Regions from separate parts of the Streptomyces sp. NPDC059582 genome, predicted to be linked through region 2. Evidence: predicted binding sites of a transcription regulator. Region 2 holds the regulator's gene; the other holds the start of a gene.

Region 1 (4,710 bases), on a different contig from region 2:
TGTCCATCAGGAAGCAGCCGTTGGCGATGATCTGCAGCAGCTCGCCGTGGCGGCGCAGCACGACCTCGCCGTACGGGCCCTCACGACGGTCCAGGACTTCGGGGATGTCGTACGACATGGGCATCCGCCCATCCTGACACTTCACTGACGGCACGTTGACGTAATTACTCCCCTTCCGCGGTCACGCCGAGCGGCTGCCGTGCCCGGTCACCGCGCAGTGAACGGGGCCGCCCGCGGACGTGTGCGCGACCGCGGACGCGAGAAACGTCTGAGAGGTTGCTGTGAATCGGTGCCCACGTGGCGCCGGTCATAGACACCGGCCCCGTGGGGCGCGAAGGGTGGGGCGAAACGGAAGGAGCGCCTCACCGTGGAACGGACCGCGCCCGCCGACCCGGCGGCGGCCCCGGACGCCCCTTCGCGGGAGGTCTCCGGCCTGCTGGACGGGATGCCCCGACAGCGCACTCCGGCCCTCGCGCCCGCGCTCGACCCCGCGCCGCTCTTCGAGGCGGCACGTCCCCGCCCCCGGATCCGCCCCTGGCGTCTGTTCCCCACCCCCGCCGGCACGCCGTTCACCTTCGCCTTCGCGGTCGTCCTGACCGTCACCTCACTGATCACGGCCTACGCCGACCCCGACCTGGTGCACGCCCTGCACCAGGGCTCCAGCACCGATGTGGCGCACCTCCTGCGCACCCCCGTATTCGTCCTGTCGGCCAGCGCGCTGTGGATCGCGGGCGGCATGGCGTCGCCGTACGCGATCGGCTTCCTGCTCGTCCTCACCGCTCTGGAGCGCAGGGCGGGCGGCCTGCGCACGGCCGGTGTCTTCCTGCTCGGGCATGTGCTGGCCACCCTCGCCACCGAGGTCCCGGTCGGACTGGCCGTACTGGTCGGCCACCTTCCCGCAAGCTCGCTCCACCGCTCCGACTACGGCATCAGCTTCGGCGTCGCCACCAGCGTCGGCGCCCTGGCGGGCCTGCTCACCCCGTGGCTGCGCGGGCCGTTGCTCGCGGTGTTCGGCGGGGTGCTGGCGCAGGACCTCGTCGAGCTCTCCGACCCCGTGACGAACTGGGGGCATGCGATGTCGCTGGCGATCGGCGTAGCCACGTGGCCGGCGCTACGGCGGTGGCAGCGAAGCCGCACCGCCGCCCTCGAACCGGCCTGAGCGTGGCCAGGTCGTCCTAGGCCGGGGACCACACGTACGGAGTCGTCGTGGTCACCGCGCGGAAGCCCAGCCGCCGCAGGACGGGTGCGCTGTCGTCGGAGGCGTCCACGTGCAGGTAACGGACACCGCGGGCGGCGGCGAGCTCGGCGCGGGCGGCCACCAGGGCGCGGTAGATGCCCTTGCCGCGCCACTCGGCGAGGGTGGAGCCGCCGGTCAGCGCGCCGAACTCGATGCCGGGGCGGAAGGACAGCCAGGCCGCGGAGACCACCTCGCCGCCCGCCTCGGCGACCAGGACCGCGATCTCGTCCGGCGTGCGCGAGACGCGGCCGATGAGGTCGTCGGCGATCGCGCTCAGATCCGTCTCCCAGATGGCCGTCTCCAGGGCGGCCACCCGGTGCAGGTCGGCGTCGGCGGTGACCCGCCGCAGCGTGACTCCGTCGGGCAGTGCGGGCGTCCCCATCGCCAGTTCCGCCACGGGAGCGACGAGCACGGTCTCCTGCGCCTCGGGCACGAAGCCCGCCGCGCGCAGCCGGTCCGTGAGGTCGACCGGGGTGTCGTGCCCACGGACCTTCCACTCCACGGCCTGCCCGCGCGCCGCGAAGAAGTCCCGCTGCCGGACGATCAGCTCGTCGACCTCCGGGCCTTGCAGGCCGCCCAGGTCGCGCGGCCCGCTGACGAAGCCGCGGAAGCCGAGGTCGAGGCGGAGCAGCGGACCATCGAACTCGTGTGCGACTCCAGGGGGCGGGGTGCAGCGCATCTGGGCGTCGTAGGCGTCGAGCAAGATCTGTGTATTCATCATGGGGAGAAGGCTCGAGCCGGGACCGAGGTGAGCGCAACGCACTTTTCCGGCCGCGCGTTCGATGTCGCCGCCTGTCTCGACGCTGACGCCGACGCCGACGCCTATGCCCGCGCCCATGCCTTCGCCCATGCCTTCGCCCATGCCTGCGCCCACGCCGACGTTGCCGCCGATGCCGATCTCGGTGTCCATCTGACGCCGACGCCGACGCCGACGCCGACGCCGTTCACCCGGAGGCGGGCGGCGCGGGAGGCGTGAACCTCGCGCTGGTCAGCGGCGCCACCACCCGCCAGCCCAGCGTCTCGTACAGCGCCCGCCCCGCCGGAGTGCCGGCCAGTACGCCGGTCTCCGCACCCTGCTCGGCCGCCGCCCGCTGGAGCGTCCGCATCACCGTGCCGCCGAGCCCCAGGCGCCGGTGCGCGGGCGAGGTCTCGATCTGGTCGGCGACGGCGGTCCGGCCGACCGGGGCGGTCTGGCCGCGTGCGGCCAGGGAGCCGTCGGGAGCCGTGACCATCGCGCGGATCACGCCGCCGCGCGACCAGACGCGCAGCCGGTAGCCGTCGGGGAGGTCCGTCTCCCGGCGCACCCCCGAGGCCGCCCCGCCCGCCCCGGAGGCCGAAGCCGCCGGGGAGCCCGGGGGCGGAACCGTCAGCGGGACCGTCATCAGGTAGCCGGGCTCGGGGTTCACCCACCACCCCTCGCCCAGCAGGCCCGCGATCACGGACGGGTGCTGGAAGACCTTGAGCCACACCCCGTCCCCGGTCACCGCCTCGGCCACCTTGCGTACCGCCGCCTCGTCGACCTCGTCCCCGACCGCGCCGAAGACGTGCCGCGTGACATGGCGTTCCAGACCCACGTCGATCGTGCAGCCCCAGGGCTCGATCACCGGCGAGGCCGCCCCGCGCGAGACGACCCACCCGTCGACCCAGCTCCGGACGATTCCTTCCACGACATCCCCCTGTAACGGTCGTCATGTAACAGTCATCAGCGATTAAGAGGTATTACCGTGGTGACGATATGCCGGGCATCACCCATCTCGACAGTCGTGATCGCTCAGAGCGAACAGGGGGCGGGGAACATTCGAAGACCCCCGTGCATTGAGTCGGCATAGCTCAACTTGACTGCCGAAGGGGAGATCATGGCTTCGACGTCCACACCGCTCACTCTGCCTGTGCTGCCGCTCGACGACGAGGTCGTGCTGCCCGGAATGGTGGTACCACTGGATCTGAACGACGCCGACGTACGGGCCGCGGTGGAGGCCGCCCAGGCCGCCTCGCGGACCGAGCCCGGAAAGCCCAGGGTGCTGCTGGTGCCGCGGATCGACGGTGCCTACCCGGGCACAGGCGTGCTCGGCACGGTCGAGCAGGTCGGCCGGCTGGCCGACGGCGACCCGGGTGCGCTGATCCGCGGCCGGGGACGGGTGCGCATCGGCGCCGGCACGACCGGACCGGGCGCCGCCCTGTGGGTCGAGGGGACCCGGATCGACGAGAGCGTGCCCGAGCCGCTGCCCGGTCACGTCACCGAACTGGTCAAGGAGTACAAGGCCCTCGCCACCGCCTGGCTGCGCAAGCGCGGCGCCTGGCAGGTGGTGGACCGTGTGCAGGCCATCGACGACGTCTCCGCGCTCGCCGACAACTCCGGCTACTCGCCGTTCCTGACCACCGAACAGAAGGTGGAGCTGCTGGAGACCACCGACCCGGTGGCCCGCCTGAAGCTCGCCACCCAGCAACTGCGAGACCACCTCGCCGAACAGGATGTGGCCGAGACGATCGCGAAGGACGTCCAGGAGGGCGTCGACAAGCAGCAGCGGGAGTTCCTGCTCCGGCGCCAGATGGAGGCCGTGCGCAAGGAGCTGCGCGAGCTGAACGGCGAGAAGGACGGCGAGGAGTCCGACGACTACCGCACCCGTGTCGAGGCCGCCGACCTCCCCGAGAAGGTCCGCGAGGCCGCCCTCAAGGAGGTCGACAAGCTGGAGCGGTCCAGCGACCAGTCGCCCGAGGGGTCGTGGATCCGCACCTGGCTCGACACCGTCCTGGAACTGCCGTGGCACGAGCGGACCGAGGACGTCTACGACATCCAGGGGGCGAAGGCGATCCTGGACGCCGAGCACGCCGGTCTGGAGGACGTGAAGGAGCGGATCACCGAGTACCTGGCGGTGCGCAAGCGCCGTACCGACCGGGGGCTGGGTGTCATCGGCGGGCGGCGCGGCGGGGCCGTGCTCGCGCTCGTCGGGCCGCCCGGCGTCGGCAAGACCTCGCTCGGCGAGTCCGTCGCGCACGCGATGGGACGCAAGTTCGTGCGGGTCGCCCTCGGCGGCGTCCGCGACGAGGCCGAGATCCGCGGCCACCGGCGTACGTACGTCGGCGCGCTGCCCGGCCGGGTGGTCCGCGCGATCAAGGAGGCCGGGTCCATGAACCCGGTGGTCCTGCTCGACGAGATCGACAAGGTGGGCTCCGACTTCCGCGGCGACCCGGCAGCGGCGCTGCTCGAAGTCCTCGACCCGGCGCAGAACCACACCTTCCGCGACCACTACCTGGAGGTCGAGCTCGACCTGTCCGACGTGGTGTTCCTCGCCACCGCCAACGTGCTCGAAGCGATCCCGGAGGCCCTGCTCGACCGTATGGAGCTGGTCCGCCTGGACGGTTACACCGAGGACGAGAAGGTCGTCATCGCCCGTGACCACCTGCTTCCGCGCCAGCTGGAGCGGGCGGGGCTCGGCGAGGACGAGGTGGTCCTGGACGAGAGCGCGCTGCGC
Region 2 (4,710 bases):
AGCGTCGACAAGGTCCGGCCGCGTACGCCGGCCGGTGTCACGTGGGACTACGTCCCGGAGTCGCCGACCGAGGTGGTCGCGTACCTGGTGTGGACGCGCAACCAGGAAATGGACCTCGCCGGCTACCGGATCTACCGTCAGGCCGAGGGCACGAGCACCTGGACGAAGGTCGGCACGACCACCCAGCTCGCCTTCGCCGACCGCCCGCCGTGCACGGGCCAGAGGTACTACTACCAGGTCCGCGCCTACGACAAGGCCGGCAACGAGTCGACGGGCGCGGCGGGCAAGGGGCCGGTCCCCTCCCCCGACGTCACCCCGCCCGGCACGCCGGTCCTGACCGCCACGGCCACGCAGGATGCCAACGAGCTGTCCTGGACGGCGTCGGCGGACGCGGTCGGCTACCAGGTCTACGGCAAGTTGGCCTCGGCGGCCCGCTACACCCTGCTCACCGAGACCACCGCCACCAGTTACCGGCACAGCCCGGTGCAGTACGGCAAGGAGTACGAGTACAAGGTCAGCGCGGTCGACACGGCCGGGAACACCGCCGACTCCGCGATCGCGCACGCGACGCCGACCATCACCGTGCCCTCCGGCGTGACCCTCTCCTCTCCCGACTGGGGTGTGGAGGTCACCTGGAAGGAGCCCGCGGGCGGCGACACGGCCGACTACCGGGTCTACCGTTCGGCGGCCTCCGCGGACGGCTCCCGCCAGTGGACGCTCGCCCGCTGCAACACGCCCCGGACCAGCACCGACGCGGACGGCAACACGATCCGCAGCTGCCACGACAACGACGTACGGCACGGCGAGACGTACCACTACAAGCTGCACCGCCAGAACACCGCGGGCCTGTGGTCCACCGGTTCCGCCGAGGTCACCATCACCACGTCGGGCGACGAGGTCCCGCCGCCGCCCGTCACGGGCCTGCGCGCCGAACCCCTCGAGTACGGCGTCAAGCTCGACTGGGACGACGCCACGGTGGCCGACCTGGACGAGTACTGGGTCTACCGGCTCAGCCCGTACTCGAACACCCACGAGTTCGTGGACCGGGTCGACGCCGGCACCAGCGAGTACCTCGACGGCCCCTACCGGGCGCACGGCGACAGCCGGACCTACTTCGTCGTCGCCGTCGACCGCTACGGCAACTCCCTGACGTACCAGGACGAGATCGGCGGCGAGTGGAGCCCCACCATCGCCGGGACCGACGTCACCCAGCTCGACCTCACGCCCTCGGAGATCCCGGCCGAGACCGCGCCCTGCTGGCTCTACAGCGACGCCACCTCCACGGGCGCCGGCATCCTGTCGATCGACTGCGACGCGGCCGATTCCCTCGGCGTCCACGTCTACCGCTGGGACCGCGCGGCCGGTCGGTGGGCCCGTCTGACCGACGTGCCCCTGGCCCCCACCACCACCCGTTACCTGGACCTGGACGCGCCGACCGGCACGACCAACCACTACGTGATCTCGGTCGTCGCGGCGGACGGCACGGAAGCCTTCTCGAACGTCGACTGGGCCGCGTCCCTCCCGCACCACGCATGAGAACGAGCAAGAGAACGAGCATGAGAACCAGCACCCTCACGGCCACCACGGTCGTCCTCGCCACCACCGCGGGCCTGTTCACGGCCGTCGCCGCCCCCGCGTCGGCGGCCGTCAGCTGCACCTCACCGGTGTACAAACGGCAGTTCTTCGCGAACACCACCTTCTCGGGCACGGCGAAGAAGACCGACTGTGACAGCGCGATCGACGAGAAGTGGGGCGCCAAGGCCCCCGCCTCCGGCCTGCCGACGAACAACTTCGCGGTCCGCTGGAGCGTCACCCGCGACTTCGGCTCCGGCGGCCCCTTCACCCTCTCGGTCGCCGCCCAGGACGGCATCCGCGTCTACGTCGACAGCTCCCGCAAGGTCGACCTCTGGAAGAACGGCTCGACGACGACGTCCAAGGCCGTCAACCTCACCCTGCCCAAGGGCCGCCACACCGTCCGCGTCGACTACGTGAACTGGACCGGCAACGCCAACGTCAAGTTCGCGTACACGCCCCGCGCCTCCGCGGGCGTCGACAAGGTGAAGCCGCTCGCCCCGACGGCCCCCGCCCTGACGTACACCCAGGCGACCGGCGCGGCCCGGCTCACCTGGGCGAAGAACCAGGAGATGGACCTCGCGGGGTACCGGGTCTACCGGCGTCCGGCGTCCGGTGCGGCCACCGCCTGGACCCGGCTGGCGTCCACCACGGCCACCTCGTACACCGACGCGGCTCTGCCGCCGACCGGCGAGACGTACATGTACCAGGTCCGGGCTTACGACAAGGTGGGCAACGAGTCGGCCGGTTCGGTGGACCGGACCGTCGTCACCGTGGACCGGACCGCGCCGACGCAGGTCACCGGCCTGACGGCGCTCGGCACCACGGCGGGCAACTCCCTCTTCTGGCAGGCGTCTTCGGCGAAGGACGTCCACCACTACGAGGTGTGGGGGGCGCCGGAGGGCCAACAGGACCCGGACGGCCCGGAGACGGTGTTCGGGACGTCCTACACGGATGTCCTGGCGGAGCCGGGCACGGCGTACCGGTACACCGTGCGGGCCGTCGACACCGCGATGAACGTCGGACCGGCCTCCCTGCCGGTCGCGGTCACCCTCCCCGCCGCTTCGGCCCTGCCCGCCCCGAGCGGGGTCCAGGGCACGCCGTCCGACGCGTCGACGTCCGTCGTCTGGAGCTCGGACCCCGGCGCGCAGGACGTCTCCGGCTTCCGCGTCTACCGCCGCACGTCCGCCACCGGCGGCTGGTCCCTGATCGGCGCCCCCGACGCCACGGCGTCCTCCTACGAGGACACGTCCGCGCCGCGCGGCACGGCGTACTACCTCGTCACCACCGTCGACGGCACCGGCGCGGAGTCGGTCCCCTCGGCGCAGGCGGCCGTCGACCGGCTCTCCCCGGCCACCGCGACCGGACCCGCCGCTCCGCTGCTGACGCTGGTCTCCTCGGGCGCTCCCCGCCGCTCGCCCGTCCAGGTCACGGCCGCGCCCGGCACGGGTGACAAGGACCGGGTGCTGCGGGGCTACTCCTGGGAGATCAGCGGCGCCTGCGGGTCGAGCGGCACCTCGCTGTCCACCACCGGTGCCATCAGCTGGACCTCGCCCTACAACGGTCCGTGCACGGCCACCGTCCACGCCGTGGACGTCTACGGGCGCCAGAGCGAGCAGAGCGCGACCGTCGACTTCTTCGTCGGTCGCTGACCCGCGCGGGCCACAGCACACGGGAGAGGCCCGGAGATTCGGCTGAACCTCCGGGCCTCTCCTGGATCGGCGGGGCGCCGGCCGGGGCGGCCGGTCAGTCGGACTGCTGCCGCTTCGGCCGCCACACCACCAACGCACTCGTCTGCTGGACCTCCTGGTACGGGACCAGGTCCCGTCGGTAGGAGGCGTGCACCGCGGCCTCACGCTGCCGCATCGCGGCCGCCGCGCCGTCCAGAGCCGCTTCCATCTCCGCGACCCGGGACTGGAGCGCGGCGACCTGGTTCTCCAGTTCGATGATGCGCTTGATGCCGGCCAGGTTGATGCCCTCGGTCTGCGACAACTGCTGTACGGTGCGCAGCAGTTCGATGTCACGGGCCGAGTAGCGCCGGCCCCGGCCCGCGGTGCGGTCCGGGGAGACCAGGCCCAGGCGGTCGTACTGGCGCAGCGTCTGCGGATGCAGGCCGGAGAGCTGGGCCGCCACCGAGATGACGTAGACCGGGGTCTCCTCGGTCAGTTCGTACGGGTTACGCCGGCGGCCGTCCATCACTCTCAAGCTCCCTTCGCGGCCTCGAACAGCTCCGCCCGCGGGTCCTCACCCGCGGTCGCCTCGCGATACGCCTCCAGTGCGTCACGAGCCTTCCCCGACAGGTCCTTCGGAACACTCACCTCGACGGTGACCAACAGGTCGCCGCGGGTGCCGTCCTTGCGGACCGCGCCCTTGCCGCGGGCGCGCATCGTGCGGCCGTTCGGGGTGCCCGGCGGCAGCTTCAGCGTCACCGGCGGGCCGCCGAGGGTCGGGACCCGGACCTCGCCGCCGAGCGTCGCCTCCGTGAACGTGACCGGGACGGTGACGGTGAGGTTGTCGTCCTTGCGGCCGAACACCGGGTGGGAGTCGACGTGCACCACGACGTACAGGTCGCCCGCGGGGCCGCCCCGCTCGCCGGGCGCGCCCTTGCCGCGCAGCCGGATCCGCTGCCCGTCGGTGACGCCCGCCGGGATACGGACCTGCATGGTGCGCGAGGACTTGGCGCGGCCGCTGCCCTTGCACTCCAGGCAGGGGTGCTCGGCGATCAGACCGCGGCCCTTGCAGTCCGGGCAGGGGTCCGTCAGCGAGAACCCGCCGCCGGAACCCCGCGCCACCTGGCCGGTGCCGACGCAGGTCGGGCACACCCGCGGGGTGCCGTTCTTGTCGCCGGTGCCGGAGCAGGCCTTGCACGGCTGCTGCGAGGTCATCCGCAACGGGACCGTCGCGCCCTCGATCGCCTCCGTGAAGCTCAGCGTGACCTCGGTGTCGATGTCCTGGCCGCGCCGGGGCTGGGTGCGCGTGCCGGTGCCCGCGCCACCCCGGTTGAACAGGCCTCCGAACACGTCACCGATGCCGCCGCCGAAGCCGCCGGCCCCGCCGCCGCCTCCCTGGGCGCCACCTCCGAAGAGGTCGCCCAGGTCGAAGTTGAAGTTGCCGCCGCCCGCGCCCGGCCCCGGGCGG

What was found. Region 2 encodes HspR, which represses chaperone genes until heat shock. Its sites were predicted from a motif close to TTGAGNNNNNNNNNCTCAA; they were not measured.
Region 1: a site for HspR is predicted at 3,053-3,071, ahead of lon (endopeptidase La). Genes of this name have one in related genera too.

Annotation. Positions count from the first base shown of each region.
Region 1 is NZ_JBHWCC010000007.1:177,682-182,391, reverse strand. It holds gene ACFV0T_RS09475 (spermidine synthase) at 1-124, opposite strand, end outside; gene ACFV0T_RS09470 (rhomboid-like protein) at 368-1,159, shown strand; gene ACFV0T_RS09465 (GNAT family N-acetyltransferase) at 1,176-1,958, opposite strand; gene ACFV0T_RS09460 (hypothetical protein) at 1,986-2,213, shown strand; gene ACFV0T_RS09455 (GNAT family N-acetyltransferase) at 2,182-2,904, opposite strand; gene lon (endopeptidase La) at 3,094-4,710, shown strand, end outside.
Region 2 is NZ_JBHWCC010000067.1:974-5,683, reverse strand. It holds gene ACFV0T_RS36990 (fibronectin type III domain-containing protein) at 1-1,536, shown strand, start outside; gene ACFV0T_RS36985 (fibronectin type III domain-containing protein) at 1,557-3,224, shown strand; gene ACFV0T_RS36980 (heat shock protein transcriptional repressor HspR) at 3,319-3,768, opposite strand; gene dnaJ (molecular chaperone DnaJ) at 3,774-4,710, opposite strand, start outside.